Regions from separate parts of the Alishewanella sp. HH-ZS genome, predicted to be linked through region 2. Evidence: predicted binding sites of a transcription regulator. Region 2 holds the regulator's gene; each other region holds the start of a gene.

Region 1 (5,639 bases), on a different contig from region 2:
CAACTGGAACAGGATGCCATGCCGCAAGGCTTTGCCCTGAACGGTATTGTTAATCTGCAAAGCGAAAGCAGCCATCAAAGTATTAGCAGTCCTAATGTACTGGCGCTGCTGCCGGGTTCAGATCCGACGTTAAAACACGAAGTTGTGGTGTTAAGCGCGCACTCAGATCATATTGGTTTAGCTAACGACTTACGTACCAGTGATAAAGTGAATAACGGTGCTATGGATAATGCCGCCGGTACCGCGATCTTACTGGAAACCGCGCGCTTATTTGCTGCCTTGCCTGAGACGCCGAAGCGTTCTGTTTTGTTTGTCGCGCTGACCGGTGAAGAGAAGGGCTTACTGGGCGCTGATTACTTCGCCAGGAATCCGCCGCTGGCGATTGAAAAGCTGGTAGCGAACGTCAATCTGGATATGCCGGTACTGCTATATCCGTTTGCTGATCTGATTGCTTTTGGTGCCAATCATTCTACGCTGGGCGATGTCGTCGCCAGCGCGGCAGCAAAAGAGGGCATTAAGCTGAGTGCCGATCCGATGCCAGAGCAGGCGATTTTTACCCGCTCTGACCATTTCCGTCTAGTGCAACAAGGTGTGCCGGCCGTGTTTTTAATGACGGGTTTTACCTCGCAGGATCCGACTCAGGATGGCGGTAAGATCTGGGGCAGTTTCTTTGCCAAGCACTATCATAAGCCCTCAGATGATATTCCGAGTCTGGAACGGGACTACGGCCCGATCCGCTATGATGCCGGTGCGGTCTTTACCAATATTAATTTTAATATTGCGCTGGATGTTGCGAATACCGCTCAGCGGGCGCTGTGGCGGAAACAGAGTTTCTTTACCGGTGTTTTCGGTCGGCCGGATAATTCCGAGCAATAAGGCCTAAACACAAACGGCAGCCTTGGCTGCCGTTTTACTGTTAAATTGCAGGTCTAGCCACCGGCCTGTTTTACCTGATAACCTTTTTGTTGCAGTACAGCCGTAACCTGGTCGCGTTTATCGCCCTGGATCTCTATCACGCCATCTTTTACCGCACCACCACAGGCGCATTTCTTTTTTAGCTCAGAGCAAAGGGCATTCAGTTGCTCTGCACTGCCGGTTATACCACTGATGGTAAGCACAGTTTTGCCGCCACGGCCTTTGGTTTCACGCCTTACCCGCAGCGCACTATCGGCGTAGGCGGTCCCCAGGGTTTCTGGCGCTGCCTTGCTGTTAATACGACCACTGGCAGTAGAATAAACCAGATCGCTATCAGCATGGGCTGGCGCCGCAGGTTCCGCGCCTGTGCTGGCGCCAAGTTGAGCTTGCCAGTCGGCAAGCGAGATCTTCTTACTCATCGGAAAATGGCTTATCAGTTCGAATAGCGCAGAGCTTACTGAGCGCGATGAACGGAGGCAAGTTTTTCTGTGGTCAGCTTGGTTTTTTAGTGGCTTCTGGTAGAATGATGCGCATTATTTTAGAAATCTGGACGGCTATATTTTGAGTAATTCTGTCTCTCTGACCCAGTATCTGCAGTTAAGTGGCTTGACCGAGCTGGCAACGCCAGCTTTTGCTGTCGCGGTAGCACAGCAACAGCAGGCCTTGCGGCAGTACCTTGAGCAAGTCTCGGCGCCAACGGTAAATTGGCAGTACCAGGTGCCCGAGCTTGGCGAGGGTGGGGCCTGTTCATTATTTGGCGTGTTGGCAGCCGAGCCTTATGATTTAACCGCTATTTTGGGCGGTCAAACGGCGGCGAATCAACAAGCACTGGCCAGGCTCAGCCAAATTACCGCTTTTTATCAACAGCAGGCCGGCGTGGCCTGGTTTGGTATCTACCAGGCGCGAGCCAATCCAGCTGGCGAAGCGGTATTGGTCAAACTCAGCTACTTTGGTGCGCCCTCGCGCGCCGAGTTCCCTCTCACCCCTGAGTTTGCCACCATCAGTAACAACAGCAGTGTTGGCTTAAGCGGCAAAGCGAGGGTGATTAACAGTGTCGCCAGTTATTTACAACAGGGTGGCGAATACTATACGTGTGATCCGAAAGTCCAGGCCGAAGCCTGTTTGCCACTCTATGCGCAATCGGGCAGAATACTGGGCATTGTCGATGCCGAAGATTTTCAAGCAGAGGTATTTGATCAGCGCGCGCTGGCGTTACTGGTGGCGGTGTGTCTGACCATTCCGGACTATTTACCGGCCGTATAAGATGGCCTTTTATTAGCACAATAATCCAGGTAGAACATTATGTTTGCTCAGTTAAAACCCGTTGCCACTGATCCTATTCTGGGTCTGATGGCGGCTTACCGTGAAGACCCGAATCCACTGAAAGTTGACCTAGGTGTTGGGGTATATAAAGACGAGCAGGGCCATACGGCGGTGCTGAAGTGCGTTAAGGAAGCAGAAGCACTGCGCCTGAAACAAGAAGACAGCAAGACCTATATCGGCATGGCCGGTGATCTGGGCTTTAACGCCCATATTGAAAAGCTGGCGTTTGGTAATAGCCATCCGGTGTTGCTGGCAAACCGGGTAACTACAGCGCATACGCCTGGCGGCACAGGTGCGTTGCGGGTGGCGGCCGAGTTTATTAAGCGCGCTAATCCTGATGCCACCATCTGGGTTACCACCCCGACCTGGGCTAACCATATTTCATTGTTTCAGGCGGCGGGTCTAAAAGTTAAAGAGTACGCCTATTACGATTACGATACCAAGGGCCTGAAGACTGAGCAGATGTTCGCGGAACTGGCGCAAGTACCCGCCGGCGATGTGGTACTGGTGCATGCCTGCTGCCATAACCCAAGCGGTATGGATCTGAACTTTGAGCAATGGCAGCGTTTTACCGAGCTGGCATTGGAGCGCGGCTTTACGCCGCTGGTTGATATGGCCTATCAGGGCTTTGGTAGTGGCCTGGATGAAGATGCAAAGGGTCTGCGTTATCTGGCAGAACGGGTATCTGAATTGCTGCTGTGTAGCTCCTGCTCGAAGAACTTTGGCTTGTACCGTGAGCGTATCGGTGCTGTAAGTATCGTTTCTGCTGACAGTCAGGTGATGGAGCTGGCGAAAGTGAATCTGCTGAGCGTGGTCCGTTCGATCTATTCTATGCCACCGGCACATGGTGCCATTATCGTTAGCCATATTCTGGACAGTGCGGAATTAACGGCGCTGTGGCATCAGGAGCTGGCGGAAATGCGCGATCGGATCAATAACTACCGGCAGTTAATTATCGATAAGTTTGCCGCCGAAGGTATTACGCAGGATTTCAGCTTTATTGCCCGTCAACACGGTATGTTTAGTTTCCTCGGTATAAACAAAGCGCAGATTGATCGCCTAAGAGATGAATTTAGCATTTATATGGTGGGGTCAAGCCGGGTCAGTATTGCCGGGTTAAATCATGCCAATATTGATTACTTCGCCAAAGCCGTGGCGACGGTATTAAAGGGTTAAGATTGCGGCTGACAGGCCCCGGCTGATCTGGTGTCGCTGGGGCCTGAAGGCGTACTGCAAAACCGCCTGCTGCTGTAATAAGGCATTATTCCGCCTTAGGCTGGGCCGCTGTGTTAGCCGTTTCTGCGCTAACGGTCTGTTCTGCCTGTTGCTCGGTGTTTTGGCTTAGTTTCATTTGTTCAGCGACCAGACGCACGCTATTTTCCAGCGCCTGTTTGGTTTGCACCTTGATCGATTCGCGCACCTCTACCAGTTGACGGTTAAGCAGGTCGCTGGTCATTTCACTCAGGTTATTCAGGCTGTTGGCGCTGGCAGGTGCCGCTAAGGTTAAACCCAGTACAGTGGCCATCATCAGTTTAGTTACAGTTTTCATATCTCTCTCGCTTAGTTAAGGGTTAGTGGTTTACTACGACCTAACTATTACAAGCGATATGCCAACTTTTAATTTTTATTAACTTTATGAAAATTAATGATATTTTTATGGTGGCGTAAACAGCTGCCACCTTAGGTAACAGTCTTATTGCTAAAATATCGTGATTTTGGCTAATTTTTAGTCTTTTATTTGGCGAGGAGTGGCCATCGCTATTTCAGCGGTCGGGTGACAGGTATTCGTTATCATAAAAAGTTCTGAGCCAGTGTGGCCGGTATACCGCCATTAGGGTGATGGCCATACCATTCAGTAAGGCTTCACCAAACCAGATCAGTAACGCCAGCTGGGTATAATTGTGGTAGATGGTATGCCAGCTATAGTCTTGCTGCAGGTAATACCAGAGCGAGGTAAGCAGGATCTTCAGGCTGATGGTCAGGGCGGCACTGATAAAACCGGCGACAAAGATATAAACAAACAGGTGCCGGCTTAGATAGTGATACGACCAGGCAAAGATAGCATAGCTGAATAAGCCCGGCAGAATGAAGGTCGTCAGCGCAAAGACGCCGCCATCGGCCCAATCGACAATACCAAAGGCCTGCAATAATAGCAGCGGCAGGCAACAGATCCAGATCGCAATACGCCAGCCATGACACAACACCAGCGTGGTGATGCCCAGAAAAAACAACTCCAGACCTGATTCAATACCGGCACGCACCGACCACAGCAAGGTGAGGGCGACAGCAGAACCAAACACCAGTGCCTGGTATCCCGGGACCTGCAACAAACGTGGCAGTAGCTCTTTCGGGTAAAAGCGCAGCAACAAAGCAATAAAGACAAGCCAGCTAACAAGTTGCAAAGACGTCATAACAGCACGGGATCAGACTAAGGCTTAGATATTGTAGCGGCCGCGACAGCCTGCTGCCAAGCTGTCGCGAGCTGATAACTAGCGTGCTATTTTAACAGGGCTTTTGCCAGTTGCAGATAATAGGCGCCATTATCCTTAACCCGCTGATAGTCCATTGTTTCTGAACCCAGATGTACTTCTTCCAGTACTTCTTTAATCTCATCCGAAGCGGCGGGTAATTTGGCCAGCGCATTTTCCAGTGTATAGGTTAGCTGATGAATTTCGGTCATGCTGGTTGGATTGAGCTCGCCAGCGAGTAAAGCTGCCAGCTTGCTATTCTGCTCTTGCAGCACACTCAGTGCTTGTTGTGCAGAACTGATTTCCGCACCTTTAAAATGCGCCGGGCGCTCAGAGGCCTGAGCAGTCAAACTTAGGGTTGCCAGTAAGGTAGCGATAAGCAGGCTTTTCATTATGAACTCCTTATTTGATAATGATTATCAATTACTATACGCCTTTTTTTGCAATTGGCAAGGGCCGCAGTGCCAAAAGGCGTCCATGCCGGGCGCAAATAAAAACGCCTGCAAGCGCAGGCGTCAAAGAAAGGGCGGTGGTTAGATCCGCTTGTATTTAATCCGGTGTGGCTCTAATGCCGCCGCGCCGTAGGTTTGCTTCAGCCAGGCTTCATAATCCGAGTAGTTACCTTCGAAGAAGTTCACCTTACCCTCATCGCGGTAATCCAGAATGTGGGTGGCGATACGGTCGAGGAACCAACGGTCATGCGAGATCACCATGGCACAGCCCGGGAAATCCAGCAGCGCGTTTTCCAGCGCCCTTAGCGTTTCTACGTCCAGATCGTTGGTCGGTTCGTCCAGCAACAGCATATTGCCGCCGGCTTTGAGCAGCGCCGCTAAATGCACCCGGTTACGTTCACCGCCGGATAACTCACCGATAAACTTCTGCTGGTCATTGCCTTTAAAGTTAAAGCGACCGACATAAGCCCGGCTTGGGATC
Region 2 (5,639 bases):
TTCAGCTGTTGCTGCATTTGTTGAATGCTTTGTGCGGCCAGTCCGTGTTGTAAAGCCTGTTGCTTCAGATCGACCAGCTCCAGCTGCGGCATTGCCTGACCACTGGCGCGGGCTGTTAGTGTCAGCTTGGTAAAACGACCTTGCTGGCAGTTGTACAGTGATTCGAGACTCGGCGTGGCCGAGCCAAGCAGGATCGGACAGTGCTCCAGTGCTGCGCGCTTTATTGCCAGATCCCGGGCGTGGTAACGAAAGCCGTCTTGCTGTTTTAGTGACAGGTCATGTTCCTCGTCAATAATAATCAGTCCGAGCTTGCGAAAAGGTAAAAACAGCGCCGAGCGGGTACCTATTACCACAGCTGCGCTGCCACTGGCCGCTTGCAGCCAGCAGTTAAGCCGCTCGCCATCACTTAAATTTGAATGCCAGACCAGTACCGGGGCGCGGAAACGTTTGCTAAAGCGTTCCAGCGTTTGTGGGGTCAGGCCAATTTCCGGTAGCAATACCAGTATTTGCTGACCGAGCTCCAGCAGGGAGGGGATGAGCTGCAGGTAGACTTCGGTTTTGCCGGAGCCGGTGACACCTTCCAGCAAAAAGGGCCGGAAGCTGCCCTGGGCCTGATTAACGGCGGTCACTGCCAGAGCCTGATCAGCGGTTAGTTGCAACGCCGGCTCGGCTAAGCCCTGATAGTGATAGGGTGCGATCGCCGTTTGGAACGACTCGACCAGCGCCTTGGCCATTAATTGCTTTAGCGCACTGCCGCTGTAATGGCTTTTGACGGTCGCTTCATCCAGCGCTTGTGTTGTCAGGGCCTGCCACAATTCTGCCTGTTTAGCCGAGCGCGAAAAGCTTTGCAGGTTAGCGGCTTTACCGCTGTCGGTCAGTCGGTACGCTCGGGGCAGGTAGTCAGCGAGTGGGCGGCCTTCACGCAACAGTGCGGGTAAGGCGGCCGTGAGGACCTCCCCCAGTGGATGGTGATAGTAATCTGCAGCGAAACTAAGGAGTTGGCGTAGTAAAGTTGGCAAGACCGGCGTCTGATCGATCACGGCAAGCACCGGTTTAAGTTGTTGCTCACTGACGTCGGGTTTAACCGCTAATTGCCAGACAATCCCCACCAATTCGCGTTTACCAAAGGGCACCCGCACCCGGCAGCCTATGCTCACCTCAAGTTCAGGCGGTAACAGGTAATCAAAATGCTGGCGCAAGGGTACGGGCAGGGCAACACGGATCGCAGTCACAGCAGCTTCCATAGCAACAAAATCAGGCTTTAAGTTTAAGGAAGCGCGTGCGCCTTGCCAAGCAAAACAAAATTCTGTGCTTTTCCGGTTTTCTGGTTGCAACTTCAGCGGCTATCTATTAAGCTACGCGCCCTAAATTAACTGTAATTACGTATGGTGTCTGGCGATAAAAAATGCGACCAGATGGCGATACGGCCTAACGAGGTAACCCATGAAACCAGGTATCCACCCGGAATACAAAGAAATTACTGCAACCTGTACTTGCGGTAATACCTTCAAAACCCGTTCAGCTCTGTGCAAAGACATCCACTTGGACGTTTGCTCAGCTTGCCACCCGTTTTATACCGGTAAGCAGAAAGTGTTGGATGTTGGTGGTCGTGTTGACCGCTTCAAGAAGCGTTTCTCTGTACTGGGCAACCGTTAATCGGTACCAAGTACGAAAAAACCGGAGCCTGGCTCCGGTTTTTTTATGCCCTATGCTCAGCGAGAGCATAGGTTTCAGCATTTGTTACTTGTTTTACTTGCCACCCGCCAGGGCTTCAGAAATTGAGCCAGAGCTGCTATCCGGGCGGATAACACCGCAGTTACTGCCACTTTGGTCGCAGCTGACGCCCCGGATCCGGCTTCCTACCGAGCGGCTGTCGTACTGTCCGGTGGCAGTTAACCTTCTGACAATGCCTTCCAGCATATTATTAGCCTGTAATGCCTGGTCTGTTACCCGGATCACTTCAATATTCTCGACTTGCCGTAATTCATCAACCAACGTCTGGTGTTGCTGATCAGCAGCGAGTAGAGCTGTCACTTCCTGCAAGTAAGGACGGGCGGATACCTGTCCGGCCAACACTAACTTCCGGTATAGCTCGGCGGCGCCCGGCAGATCCTGCTCGACACCGGCGCCATGTTGTTTTAACTGTGCCAACAGCAACATGGCACTGGCCAGTCGCTGCTCTGTGGCTAACTCCAGTAGATTAATCGCTTCCGGCAACTGGTCATCCTGCTCAGCCTGCAGCAGTTGTACCGCTTTAGCATATTGCGCCGGGGCATATTTTAGATCGACGGCCAGATCAAGCAAACGTTGCGACTCAGCAAGATCTTGTTCCAGCATAAAACCATTTCTAAGCCAGTCGGACATCAGAAAGACCGCCATAGCGTTGCGCTGGCGCACGCCCATCCGCAAATAACGAATGGCTTGCTCGTTACTTTGCTCCAGACCATCGCCGGTCGCGTGAGCCATTGCTACCAATGCTGCTGCATCACCGCTGCCGCTTCGCGCCAATCTGATCAGTCGGCGCAGTTCTTTACTGCAATCGGTATCGGCACATACCCGGTCATTATCCGCCGCGCTGGCATAACTGGTATTTGAATATAAAGTCAGGGATGCAGTGCTGCACAACAGGGCTGCTAAAAGTAGCGCTTTCATAAAACCTCTGGTTAAAAAACAGTTAATGGTGTCGATTTTAGCTACATACGGCTGAGGGTCAAGTTTTGGTCAGAAGCAGATTGTAAACAAGTGTGTCGGTTAACATAATGTGAGCAACTGGCGCAGCCAAATTTGCGTTCCATTCCAGGTTTGAGTAACTGCGCTCGCCTGTTAAATCCTTCGTCAGCGCCTGCTAAGCAGAACACAGCGCAGATAATTGGATGTCCAGAACTCTTGGCGGCTGAGCATTTTCTTGTTATAACTGGTTACGAATTATACCAAAGTCGTAATGACGTTACTGCCTTAGTCTGGTACGTCCAGCACGATTTCAGTGTTTTTCCAGATCAGAGCTCATTAGAATGAGCCGACCACCGGCCCGCTGTATAACAAAAAACCTATAAATTAGTGCCGTAGTCTGTACCTACACTTACTCAGGAAAAAATTGGAATGTCAGATTTCAGAGAACAAGCGCTGCGTTATCACGCAGAACCTCGCCCAGGGAAAATCAGTATCGAAATCAGCAAAGCTGCCGAAACCGTTACCGATCTGGCACTGGCTTACAGCCCCGGTGTGGCTGAACCGGTGCGTGAAATTGCCGCAGATCCGGACAACATTTACAAATACACTGCCAAAGGCAATATGGTCGCCGTAATCTCTAACGGCACGGCGATCCTGGGGTTGGGCAACCTGGGCCATCTGGCGTCAAAGCCGGTAATGGAAGGTAAGGCGCTGCTATTCAAACGCTTTGCCGGCCTGGATTCAATTGATATTGAAGTATCGCACCGCACTACTGAAGAATTTATTACCACGGTCGCCAATATAGCTGACACCTTTGGTGGTATTAACCTGGAGGATATCAAGGCGCCGGAGTGCTTTGAGATTGAGCAGGAACTGATTAAGCGCTGTAATATCCCGGTATTCCATGATGACCAGCACGGTACCGCTATTGTCACTGCTGCCGGCCTGTTAAACGCGCTGGAGATCCAGGGCAAAGATATCCGCAAAGCCATTATTGTTTGTATGGGTGCCGGCGCGGCTGCCATTGCCTGTATGGAGCTGCTGATCAAGTGCGGCGCTATGCGTGAGCATATCTATATGCTTGATACCAAGGGGGTGATCCATACCCGGCGTGAAGATTTGAACCAGTACAAGCAGCTATTTGCGAACAATACCGATAAAAGGACCCTGGAAGATGCGTTGCAGGGTGCTGATGTCTTCGTTGGTGTTTCCGGTCCCGATGTCCTGCCGCCGGCAGCATTAAGCCTGATGGCGGATAAGCCGGTGATCTTTGCCTGTTCCAACCCGGATCCAGAGATTAAACCTGAACTGGCGCACGCCGAGCGTGGTGATTTGATTATGGCTACCGGGCGCTCGGATTATCCGAATCAGGTGAATAACGTGCTGTGCTTCCCCTTTATTTTCCGTGGTGCATTGGATGTGCGCGCCAGTGTGATTAATGATGAGATGAAGCTGGCAGCCGTGCAGGCGATCCGGGCTATTGCCAAGGAGCCGGTACCGCAGGAAGTGCTATTGGCGGCTAAAGTTAGTAGTCTGGAGTTTGGTAAAGGCTACATTATTCCGAAGCCTATGGATCCCCGGTTATTACCACGGGTCGCCCGTGCGGTAGCTGAAGCGGCAGTCAGCTCAGGGGTAGCCAGGATCCCGATGCCGGCAGCCTACTTTGATGCCTGAGAGTATGATTGCCAGTAAATAAAAAACCGCCGAAAGGCGGTTTTTTATTGCGAACCGGTTAGCGTTATTTATTCTTCATCGCTGTCGGCTTCGATAATCACCGGAATTTCTTTACCCATGCTGGTCAGGATTTGTCTGACTTCAGCCGGGATTTGATGTGGATTATCTTTACGCAAGTCGTCGTCTGCCGGTAGCGGCTGACCGGTAAAAGCATGCAGGAAAGCTTCGCACAGTAACTCACTGTTAGTGGCATGCCGCAGATTATTGACCTGGCGGCGGGTACGTTCATCGGTTAAAACTTTTAAAACATTCAGCGGTATCGAGACGGTAATTTTTTTAACTTGTTCTGATTTTTTACCGTGTTCTGCATAGGGGTGAATATATTCACCATTCCACTTAGCCATAAGGGATCCCTTGTCGTTAATTTTTGTTTTGCAGCGTAGCGCAAAACGGGAATTCTACTGCTTTCTGTCGGTGAGTCAAATAGTGTGCAACAAATAAAGATTATAGACGGCTAAATGGTTTGACTTCCAGTTAATAATGAATATACTTTTAGACGTCTAAACATCTAAAAGAGTTAAAGCATGAGTCATCGCCATCCCGCTACGATTAGCGCCCGGGCAGGTATCGCTGAAGATACCGCCTTCGGTGCCATCACGCCGCCCCTTTACCTGACCTCGACTTATCAGTTGCCGGCCTTTGGTCAGCCCGGTCCTTATGATTATTCGCGCTCGAATAATCCTACCCGCGATATTCTCGGTGAAGCCCTGGCGGAGCTGGAAGGTGGTGCCAAAGCCATTGTTACCAATACCGGAATGTCGGCGTGTCTGTTAGCGCTGCAGTTATTGACCCCGGCTGATACCTTGGTGATCCCACATGATTGCTACGGTGGCAGCTACCGTCTTTTTACTAATCTGGCGCAGAAGAAGCAGGCGTTCCAGCTGGTGATTGTCAATTTTCAACAGCCGGATTGGCCTGAACAGATTAAGCGGGCGGCACCGGCGATGATCTGGCTGGAAACACCGAGCAACCCCTTGCTGCAAATCACTGATATTGCTGCGGTGTGCCAGCTGGCAAAAAGTCTGACCGCAAAGGTCGTGGTAGATAACACCTTCCTGTCGCCGGCATTACAGCGGCCGTTGGCACTGGGGGCCGATCTGGTGGTGCATTCGACCACCAAGTTTATTAATGGCCACAGCGATGTGATTGGTGGTGCGGTGATCTGTAAAACGCAAGCCTGCGGTGACGAGTTGAAATGGTGGGCGAACTGCCTTGGCCTCACAGCAGGCGCTTTT
Region 3 (5,639 bases), on a different contig from region 2:
CCCGTCTGGAGCAAGCTAGGGTTAGCCATTAGTATTCTGCAACAGCAGCGTTTTGATGAAGCAGAGCGACTACTTAGCGAGCTTACCGAACATGACGAAACAGCGGTAGAGTCACGTGACTATCTGGCACAATTGTATTTTCGGCGCGGCAATTTGAAGCGCGCCTTTGACATTCTGCAATATGTAACCCAGCTCTCACCGAAAAATATTCCCCGCCAGAAAACCATGGCCAATCTCGCGCTACTTTGCCATGACTTCGCCGCCGCGGCGCGGATCTTTCACAAAATTGCCGGTCTGGCCCGCCACTCGATGCATGATTCAGCACAAAATTACCTGAATCATGCCCGCTGTATTATTGATAACGCCAATCAGCAAGCACCGATTGACCGGGCCAATGCGTTGGGGCATGTCGGTAAATTGCTGGATAGTCTGGTAAAACGCTTTAGCCCGGAACTGATTGCCTTTGATTTACAGATTTTACAGGTCAGGCTGCTTTGCGCTAAAGGTAAACTTGCAGAGGCCAAGCAATTATTAGCTAAGTACCAACAACTTACGGAGCAAGAGCACCATCCCGAAACCTGTTTGGATGCCGCCAAAGCCTATTTTGAAACGGGTGATATTTATGGCTGCCAATTTTACGTTAGCCAGCTTCGAAAACAGTTGGATAAGGCCAATTTTTTAACCGACAGCCAACGGTTATTGCTTAATACCGAACAACGCCGTTATGAAGCCCTCTACCAGCAGCTAAAACAGCTGATCCAGCAGGCTACGGAAGCCTACCAACAACAGGAATATGGCAAGGCGGTACTGATATTCAGTCGGGCCAGCAAGGAGATGCCGACTAACCCTGCGCTGGCACTAAGCCTGTTGCAGGCGATGACCAAATGTAGCGGCGTCAGTGCTGATACCCTGCCGGTAGCCCGCAACGCGCTCTCCCTGCTGCAAAGTGCCCCCCTTGAGCAACGGGTACAGGAACGCTTTAAGCAATATCAGCAGATACTGAGCAAACAGTATTCGCAACTACAAAATACGCAGCGGGGATAACCCCGCTGCTTTATGCTAGTAGGCCTGGCGCAACTGCTGTGCGGCCGCCACCATATTCTTCAGTGCCGGCAATACCTCACTCCACTGCCGGGTTTTCAAACCACAGTCCGGATTGACCCACAACCGCTGTGCCGGGATCTGCTGCGCCGCCTTTTGCATCAGCTTAACCATCTGCGCTGTGGTGGGGGTATTGGGCGAGTGAATATCATAAACACCGGGTCCGATTTGATTCGGATAGGCAAAGTGCTCAAAGGCGCGCAGTAACTCCATATCGGAACGTGACGTTTCTATTGTAATCACATCGGCATCCAGCGCCGCGATCTCAGCGATAATGTCGTTAAACTCGGAGTAACACATATGGGTATGGATTTGCGTACTGTCAGCCACACCGTTGGCACAGAGTTTAAAGGCAAACACCGCCCAGTCCAGATACTGTTGCCACTCGCTTTGCCGTAGTGGCAAACCTTCACGCAGTGCGGCTTCATCAATCTGGATGATCCCGACACCAGCGGCTTCCAGATCCTTAACTTCCTGCCGGATCGCCAGTGCTAACTGCAGACAGGTTTGCTGCCGCGGCTGATCATCGCGCACAAAAGACCAGTTCAACATGGTAACAGGCCCGGTTAACATCCCTTTCATCGGTTTAGTGGTCAGCGACTGGGCATATTGGGTCCAGGCCACTGTCATCGGCTGGGGCCGGCTGATATCGCCATAAATAATAGGGGGTTTGACGCAGCGCGAACCGTAAGATTGCACCCAGCCATGCTGGCTAAAGGCAAAGCCCGATAACTGCTCACCAAAGTACTCCACCATATCGTTGCGCTCTGCCTCGCCATGCACCAGCACATCCAACCCCAGTTGTTCCTGCTGCGCCACCGCATGAGCAATTTCCGTTTGCATCTGATCCCGATATTGCGCCGGCGAGATAGTGCCTTTTTTCAGTGCCAGCCGCGCCTGACGAATGGCCGTCGTTTGCGGGAAAGAACCAATAGTCGTTGTAGGGTACAGTGGCAGGGCAAAACGTGCCGCTTGCTGTTGCGCCCTTACCGGATAAGGACTTTGCCGCTGTGCCTGCTCAGGCCGGATCTGCTGTAGCGCCTGCTGCACCGCCGGATTATGCACCAGCGCAGACTGACGGCGACTGGCGATCGCCGCCGCATTGTCAATTAACGCTTCTGCCACCAGCAACCGCCCCTGGTTAAGCGCCAGCCCCAGGATCTGCAACTCCTGCAACTTCTGTTTGGCAAAGGCTAACCAGTTTTTCAGCTCTGGTAGCAGTTTCTGCTCGCTGTCCAGATCTACCGGTACATGCAACAAAGAACAGGAAGGCGCCAGCCACAACCGATCCCCCAGCAAAGCCGCAATCGGCTCCAGCCAGTCGAGTACTGCTGTCAGATCGGTTTTCCAGATATTACGGCCATCGATCACGCCCAGTGATAACACCTGTTGCGGCGCCAACCCCTGTAACACCTGCTGCACCTCAGCGCGGCCCCGCACTGCATCCAGATGGATGCCGGCAACAGGTAACGCCTGCAATAAGGGTAAATTGGCTCCCAGCTGGCCAAAATAGCTGGCCAGCAGCAGCTTAACCGGCACCTCTGCCAGCAGACTATAGGCGCTAACAAAAGCCAGTTGCCACGGCTCACTAAGCTCTGTTGCCAGTATCGGCTCATCCAGCTGGATCCATTCGGCCCCGGCTTGCTGCAGTGTCTGCAATAACTGCTGATATACCGGCAGTAGCCGTGGCAGCAGCGCCAGGGGCTCAGACTGATCTTTGGCCTTACATAGCCACAGATAGGTTAAGGGGCCAATCAACACCGGTTTGGCCTGAACGCCCTGAGCCTTCGCTTCGCGAAATTGCTGTAACAGCCGGCTGCTTTGTAACGAAAACTCGGTCTGGGCGGTCACTTCCGGCACGATATAGTGATAGTTGGTATCAAACCACTTGGTCATTTCGCCGGCATGAATACAGCTGCACGCACTGTCCTGTGCCGAGCGGCCGCGTGCCAGCCGGAAATAATTGTCCAGCTCACTGCCGGCTAAGTGCTGCAGCCGGGCCGGGATATTACCAAGCGTAAAACTTAAATCCAGCACCTGATCATACAGCGAAAAATCGCCAACCGGCAGCCAGTCCAGACCTTGTTGCAGTTGCCAGTTTTGCGCTCTTAGCTGTGCTGCGGTCTGCTCCAGCTCACTCTCGCTGCTCTGGCCCTGCCAGTACGCTTCCAGCGCCTTTTTTAATTCCCGTTTGCGGCCAATCCGCGGAAAACCCAGGTTGTGTAATATTGCCATCGTGCCCTCCTTTTATATCCATCTGGATGGCTAAACATTAACAACTTTATTTAATGAACAAAAATGGTATATTTTCATAAACCAATGAAATTAGATCATAAATATCATGATAGAACGGATCCATCTGGCAATTCTGCGCGAATTAGCCCGCCAGGGCTCGGTGACAGCCGCCGCCACGGCACTGCATCTGACGCAATCGGCACTGAGCCACAGCATTAAAAAACTGGAACAGCAGGCGGGTACCGCGCTGTGGGATAAGGATGGTCGTTCGGTGCGGCTAACTCAGGCCGGCAGCTATCTGCTAAGCCAGGCCGAACGTTTACTGCCACAGTTTGAACGGCTAGAGCAAAAGCTGCAGCAGTTTGCCAGCAATGAGGCCGGTACCCTGCATATCGGCATGGAGTGCCATCCCTGCTACCAGTGGTTGCTGCAGGTTGTAAAACCCTTTCTGGCGGCAGCGCCGGGGATGGATATCGATGTGAGGCAACAGTTTCAATTCGGTGGCATGGCAGCGTTGTTTAATCAGGAGATCGATCTGTTAATCACCCCGGATCCGATCCGCAAAGCGGCTATCGAGTTTGAAGCCGTATTCCCTTATGAGTTAGTGCTGGTGGTCAGCAAGCAGCATCCGCTTAGCCAGCAACAGCAGGTGAGCGCAGCGCAGCTTAGCAAGGAGCGGCTGTTAACCTATCCGGTAGAGCTAAGCCGGCTGGATATTTTTCAGCAGTTTTTACTGCCGGCACAATGTCTGCCCAGACAGCATAAAACTCTGGAAGATACTGATATTATTCTGCAAATGGTGGCAGCCGATCGCGGTGTCACCGCCCTGCCCGACTGGCTGGCCCGTCAGTACGCCAGCAAACTGCCACTGAGTTTACTCAGATTGGGCGAGCGCGGTATCCAAAAACATATCTATGTCGGCTGTCGCCAGCAAGAACGGCAAAACACGCCCATTGCTACCTTTATTCAACTGGCGAAAGGCGCTGTTGCGCCCGTTGCAACCCCAGTGCCAGACCCGCGCTAAAGAGCCCGGCTTCGAGCATGGCGCTAAGATGGAGCCAGCCGTTGCCAAGGCCGATGCGGGCAAAACCCTCTGGCAGTAAGATTTTACCCAGCGTTGCCTGAGGAAATTCCGCCGCCAGTTGCGCCAGACTGCCGGCCAGTAAGACGCCGCCGCTAAGGCTAATCAACAGTCCGGCCAGCATACCGGGCAGCAGCGCAAAACCTAAACGGTAAAAGTGTGGTTGTCGACGCAGCAACAGCACAGTTGTTGCCACAGCAAGGCCAATCAGCAAACCTTCGGTAGCTCCGGTCAACTGCGCCGGGCTGCGGCCAAAAAACAGGATCAGCATATCTTTGAGTAGCACACTGACAAAGGCGCCAACCAACAAACCTGCCAGCGACCCGGCCAACAGGGTCCAGAGCGGTTGCTGCGACCGCCATAGCTGTGCGGCGCTGATAGCGGCGGCAATCGCAGCGCCGGCCACTAACGCCAGCAAGGTCGTAACACTTAACAGCACCAGCAAAAATGACATGGCCTGACTGCCGCTGTTCAGGGCTTGCAGCGCCGCCAGCAAACCATACAGCATGCCACCGGTTAAGCCGGCCACAGCTGCACCGGCCACACCATAACCGATACTGAACCAGAGGTGTTGTCGCTGCCGCTCGCGCTGAGTTTCGTTAGCAACCGGCCCTGCCGTCGGGGTTAAGCTTGCGCCAACGCCTACTTGCGAATTGCCATCCTCCCGGCTGACCGCCGCAATAAAGCGGTAACCATGTTTGGGAACCGTTTCAATAAAGCGCGGCGCAGTGGCATTGTCGCCCAGTACCCGGCGCAAAGTCCGGATACACTGTGTCAGGGCCTCATCACTTACCACCAGTCCCGGCCAGACTTGCTCGAAGAACTGCTGTTTGCTAACCAGTTCGCCGGCATGGTGCAGCAACAGCAGCAAGGCATCCAGATAGCGACTGTTTAGCTCCTGTCGCTGCCCGTGATAATACAGCTGCCGCTGTGCCGGGTTCAGCTGAAAACCTGCAAAAGAATAACACTCTGCCGCCATAGGGCTGACTCACTCCATACTTTCAACCAAGGGTATTATGCCTCAGAACCCGGCCGCTCCGGGTCAGAATTTCGTAGTAATCCCGCCGCCAGTAACCAGAGTAAAGCAAAAGCCGTATTGATCACTGGTGCCGCCCCTAAATCCGCCACTTGAATCACCAGCTCAACACCCAGCTGCAGCGCAGCACTAAGGTATAACACCTTGCTCATACCCCGTGCTCGAAACCTGACCCACAGTGCGCCC

What was found. The regulator MetJ, encoded in region 2, represses methionine synthesis genes. The targets are predictions, from matches to a motif close to TAGACGTCTAGACGTCTA.
Region 1: the regulator MetJ is predicted to act here: its motif matches at 1,455-1,472, upstream of A9165_RS13775 (translation initiation factor).
Region 3: the regulator MetJ is predicted to act here: its motif matches at 3,360-3,377, upstream of metE (5-methyltetrahydropteroyltriglutamate--homocysteine S-methyltransferase).

Annotation. Positions count from the first base shown of each region.
Region 1 is NZ_LZEJ01000038.1:20,742-26,380, reverse strand. It holds gene A9165_RS13780 (M28 family metallopeptidase) at 1-876, shown strand, start outside; gene A9165_RS13775 (translation initiation factor) at 930-1,334, opposite strand; gene A9165_RS13770 (GAF domain-containing protein) at 1,477-2,178, shown strand; gene A9165_RS13765 (amino acid aminotransferase) at 2,218-3,414, shown strand; gene A9165_RS13760 (hypothetical protein) at 3,500-3,787, opposite strand; gene A9165_RS13755 (energy-coupling factor ABC transporter permease) at 4,002-4,649, opposite strand; gene A9165_RS13750 (DUF6746 family protein) at 4,736-5,098, opposite strand; gene ettA (energy-dependent translational throttle protein EttA) at 5,240-5,639, opposite strand, start outside.
Region 2 is NZ_LZEJ01000022.1:30,449-36,087, forward strand. It holds gene priA (primosomal protein N') at 1-1,334, opposite strand, end outside; gene rpmE (50S ribosomal protein L31) at 1,444-1,656, shown strand; gene A9165_RS10270 (tetratricopeptide repeat protein) at 1,750-2,652, opposite strand; gene A9165_RS10275 (malic enzyme-like NAD(P)-binding protein) at 3,100-4,344, shown strand; gene metJ (met regulon transcriptional regulator MetJ) at 4,413-4,748, opposite strand; gene metB (cystathionine gamma-synthase) at 4,929-5,639, shown strand, end outside.
Region 3 is NZ_LZEJ01000065.1:630-6,268, forward strand. It holds partial or broken gene A9165_RS15855 (response regulator) at 1-1,044, shown strand, start outside; gene metE (5-methyltetrahydropteroyltriglutamate--homocysteine S-methyltransferase) at 1,060-3,336, opposite strand; gene A9165_RS15865 (LysR family transcriptional regulator) at 3,443-4,360, shown strand; gene A9165_RS15870 (winged helix-turn-helix domain-containing protein) at 4,299-5,396, opposite strand; gene A9165_RS15875 (hypothetical protein) at 5,432-5,639, opposite strand, start outside.